2 regions of the Mesorhizobium sp. LCM 4576 genome follow, and region 1 is predicted to be linked to the other one. Evidence: riboswitches for the same ligand, from Rfam matches in the RefSeq annotation. Region 1 holds a riboswitch; the other holds the start of a gene.
What was found. A riboswitch is a leader RNA that binds a small molecule or an ion and turns the genes downstream of it on or off. The one in region 1 is predicted to bind cobalamin.
Positions count from the first base shown of each region.

Region 2: it holds a riboswitch for cobalamin, as region 1 does, so the genes downstream of both, LCM4576_RS08030 (DUF1636 family protein) here and LCM4576_RS31020 (CbtB domain-containing protein) in region 1, are expected to answer to the same signal.

Region 1 covers NZ_MDDT01000068.1:12,169-14,341, reverse strand. The annotation lists gene LCM4576_RS31030 (PilZ domain-containing protein) at 1-65, opposite strand, end outside; gene LCM4576_RS31025 (histidine phosphatase family protein) at 212-787, opposite strand; adenosylcobalamin (AdoCbl) riboswitch at 873-1,016, shown strand; gene LCM4576_RS31020 (CbtB domain-containing protein) at 1,018-1,227, shown strand; gene LCM4576_RS31015 (CbtA family protein) at 1,275-2,015, shown strand.
Region 2 covers NZ_MDDT01000016.1:60,288-62,460, reverse strand. The annotation lists gene cobW (cobalamin biosynthesis protein CobW) at 1-404, opposite strand, end outside; gene LCM4576_RS08030 (DUF1636 family protein) at 407-832, opposite strand; cobalamin riboswitch at 872-1,075, opposite strand; gene LCM4576_RS36265 (hypothetical protein) at 1,291-1,509, shown strand; gene LCM4576_RS08020 (winged helix-turn-helix domain-containing protein) at 1,615-2,173, opposite strand, start outside.

The sequences.
Region 1 (2,173 bases):
GTGGCTTCCTTGAGCACGAATTCGCGCACATGAAGGCGGCGCTCGGTCTCGGGATATTCGGCCATAGGCGACGGACTCCTCGGGCGAGGCTCTCCTCGCCACGGGGCTGCACCCTAGCAGCGAGGCGTTTCCGTTCCGTTAGCGATCGCTGAAACGGCGGACTTCGCCTTCGCCGGCGACCGCTCGTCGCCAGGCAAGCGCTTTTCCAGCGCTATCTCGCGCCGGCCATCACCCCGCTCGCATGCAGCACCCAGCGATGGCCGTCGCCGCGGAATTCGGTGTGTGACAGCGGCTCGATGTCGATCTTCCAGACGGCGGAGAGCGGCGCGCCCAGCACATGCACGACGGCGGCGCGGATCGGCACGGCATGGGTGAGCGCGATGGTGTGGCCGCCCTCGCCGGCCAGGCGCTCCATCAGCGCCGCGCCACGCAAGGCGACCGCGGCAAGCGACTCGCCGCCATGGGGCGCGGCGTCCGGATCGGAAAGCCAGGCCGCCATGCCTTCTGGGTCCTCGGCCTGCACCTCCTCGAAACCTTTGCCGGCCCAGCGTCCGAAATCCTGCTCGGCAAGCAACGGCTCGACCGTCGCGTCCAGGCCGAGCGCCTCGGCCGTCCGCCGTGCGGCGAGCGCCGGACTCGTCCAGACGCGGTCGGCCCGGCGCAGCGACGAAGCCATCGCGCCGGCGCGCTTGAGAGCGCTCGGCTCCGGCGCCTCGTCCTTCGGAAAGCAGCCCTTGCGCGTGCTCTGCGTCGCGCCGCTTGCGATCATCGTCAGGCGGGCGAACATCCCAAAACTCCGTGGTCCAGTGAAATTTCAGCCGCGCGAGGCCGCGTTGGCCATTACATGTCGTTGACAGGCGAACGAAGTGCTGACAAGTGTTTTAGCGCTATACGGGATTGGAAGCCGGTGCGAGTCCGGCACGGTCGCGCCACTGTGATCGGCACAAGCCGAAAGTCAGGCCTTATTCCBCAGCATTGTTCGATCAACGGGACGCAGTATCCCAAGGGAGGTCAAATATGTCCGACACCACTTTCGCCCCCAGCTACGGTCCGGTTGCGATTCCGGTCCGCGAGCTTCTGCCTTGGGCCATCTTCGCCGGCCTGATGCTGATGCTGATGCTCTATTTCGTCGGCGCGGAAGAAGGCGCGACCTCGCTGATCCGTGGCACGGCGGTGCACGAATTCGTGCATGACGGCCGCCACCTGCTCGGCTTCCCCTGCCACTAAAGCGGTTCAGCATCGCTGAACCCGCTTTCGACAAAGGGTTCTTGAACATGGTCGGAAAACTCTTGCTGCGCGGCATGCTTGTCGGGCTGGTTGCAGGGATTCTGGCATTCGCCTTTGCTCGCGTCTATGGCGAGCCGCAGGTCGATAAGGCGATCGCCTTCGAGGAACAGCAGGCCCAGGCCACCGGCGAGGCGCCGGAACCCGAGATGGTCAGCCGCGCCACGCAGGCCGGCATTGGCCTGGCGACCGGCGTGCTGATCTATGGCGCCGCCCTTGGCGGGCTGTTCTCGCTGGTCTTTGCCTATGCCTATGGCCGGCTGGGCTCGCTCGGCCCGCGCGGCACCTCGGCGCTGATCGCGCTGCTCGGCTTCCTGGCCGTGATCGTGGTTCCGAGCCTCAAATAKCKGGCGAACCCACCGGCTGTCGGRAATGCCGAGACAATCGGTTACCYCACAGAGCTGTTCTTCATCATGATCGTGGTGTCGATCGCGGCGATGGTGGCGGCGGTCGGCCTGGCGCAACGGCTGTGGAACCGGCTCGGCGCCTGGAACGCCTCGATCGTCGCGGGCCTGGCTTTCCTCGTCGTCTTCGCGCTGGTGAAGGCGGCGCTGCCCGACATCAACGAAGTGCCGGAGACCTTCTCGGCGACGGTGCTTTGGCAGTTCCGGGTCGCCTCGCTCGGCATCCAGCTTGTGCTGTGGACCGTCGTCGGGCTCGGCTTCGGTGCGGTTGCCGAACGCGTGGTCGCGGTGCGCGACCAGCGCAGCCCTGCCCGCCGCTACGCCTGAAATCCGATGCGTTGGCCGCCACGGTTCCGCGCCCTGGCGGCCAATTTCTTTTTGGCGACCCTTTTCGCCCTCCTCCTGGCAGCCCCGGCCCAAGCCCATAGCGGATCTTCCGCCCCTCCGCCTCCCGGCATCCAGATCCCCAGCCTCACCCATGGCCA
Region 2 (2,173 bases), on a different contig from region 1:
ACCACGGCGACGACGCCGTCGACCGTGACGCGGCTCTTCACCGTCGGCCATTGGAACGCCTGGACCAGCGGCTTCGGCAGAGCGAGGCCCGAGGTCTCGATCAGGATGTGGTCGACCTTCGGCGTGCGGGACAGGATCTGGTCGAGCGCCGGCACGAAGTCGTCGGCGACGGTGCAGCAGATGCAGCCATTGGCGAGCTCGACGATGTTTTCTTCCGGACAGGTGTCGACGCCGCAGCCCTTCAGGATCTCGCCGTCGATGCCGACATCGCCGAACTCGTTGACGATGATCGCCAGCCGCTTGCCCTTGGCGTTTTCGAGCAGGTTGCGGATCAGCGTCGTCTTGCCGGCGCCGAGGAAGCCGGTGACGACGGTGCAGGGCACGCGGGATAAGGAAGCGGTCATGGTCAGTCCTTCAGCATGTCGAGGGGAGGGATGCGGGCAACCAGGCCGCGCTTGAGGGAATCGGGCCGGCCCCGCCAGGGGATCAGGCCATCGGTCGAGGTGGCGAAGAGCTTTGCGCCGGCAACGAGGTCGGCGCCGCTGGTCGTGTCCAGATCGCCGAAGACGTAGCTCCAGCAGCCGTCGCGCAGCAGCGCGGCGCTCAATCGGCGCTTGCAATTGCCGAGGCATTCGACGGTGCGAATGCGGATATTGTCGCTCGAGGCGGCGCGGCGCGTGTCTTCGGCCAGCAGCGCGCCGGCGCGGGGATGTGCGTCGGATCCGGTTTCGTCGCGGCAGGACGAGCAGACGATGACGGTCACGCCGGCCAGCGCATCGGGCTCGGACGAAATGTCCGCACTGTTTGCCGGGAAACTGCCGTTGCGATCCAAAACCAGGCTCCTTGCCCGGAAAACCCGCCGGGCATTCGGATACTTTTAGTCTCAGACGGCAGGTCTCCTGGCTCGCGGGTCGTCGCCTCAGATGCCGCCTTCCCGGGAACATCCCAGTGGTTTTCGGCCGGGGCTCGTCGCTTACAGTTGCGGGGACAGCCGCGGATTTGGGTTTTGGCCCGCACCGCATTCCCTCTTGGCTCCTCCCTTTGCCGGGAGAAGACCGTCTGGGTCAGGATTTAGGCTTACGGCCAGGCGCCTGTCAACGCGTGGCTACGACACGGTCGTGTGGGCCAGCGCCATTACCAGCCCTCCCAGCCCTTCGGCGYCTTTATCGGTTTAAGATATGTTCCCACGAGGCGARGGGGCGCAGCGGCTGCCGGAAGCATGGTTGGCGAACAACCTCTCGGGCAGATCGGGCTCCACATCAAGATAACCCGGCTCCTATCCGATTCTGGTTGCTGATCGTCGAGCAGATATTGATCGCCAACCGTCAGCAGGCCACAGGACTGCTTGATGTCGTCGTCGATCTCTCCGTGTTCGGAACTCAGCCAGCGCAGCAGCAAAAACGCCGCCGCGTCGGCGTCTACGCCGCCGCAGTAGATTACGGGTTTGGTGACTTCTACCCATTTCGACTGGGACGCAGCGTTTGCATCGAGCGTAGAAGACAGCATTAGAGCTGCTACTACCAGACACTTGAAACCATTGAGGGTCATCAAACCAAAGCTCGGTTCATAGCAAGCTTTGTTCTATTTTTGTTCTTTTTGTTTGTCAACGCGCTGCTATGGCATCGCCATGTCGATCAGCGCCGGTCCGAGGTCGCCGGCCGGCGTCACTTCGATCGCCTGCAGGCCGAGCCATGCCTGCATTTGCTTCAGTTCGTCGAAGAGCTGTGCGGCGGTTTCAGCGGGAGCACCGGCTTCGGCATAAGCGGCATGGACGCGCAGCACGCTGGCCGGGCGGTCGGCGCGCAGATCGACGCGGGCAACGATGCGGTCGCCGAGCAGGAAGGGCAGCACGTAGTAGCCGTATTGGCGCTTTTCGGCCGGCGTGTAGATCTCGATGCGATAGCGGAAATTGAAGAGCTTTTCGGTGCGCGTGCGTTCGAAAACCACGGGATCGAACGGGGCAAGCAGGGCACGCGCCTCGATCCGGCGCGGGATTCGCGCGTCCTTGTGGAGATAAGCGGGCTTGTCCCAGCCTTCGACCTTCACCGGCAGCAAATCGCCGGCTTCGACCAGTTCCTCGATGCGGTCCTTGGTGTCGCCGGGCGCCAGCCGGAAATAGTCGCGCAGGTCGCCATAGGTGGCGATGCCGTGGGCGCGTGCCGAGATGCGCAGC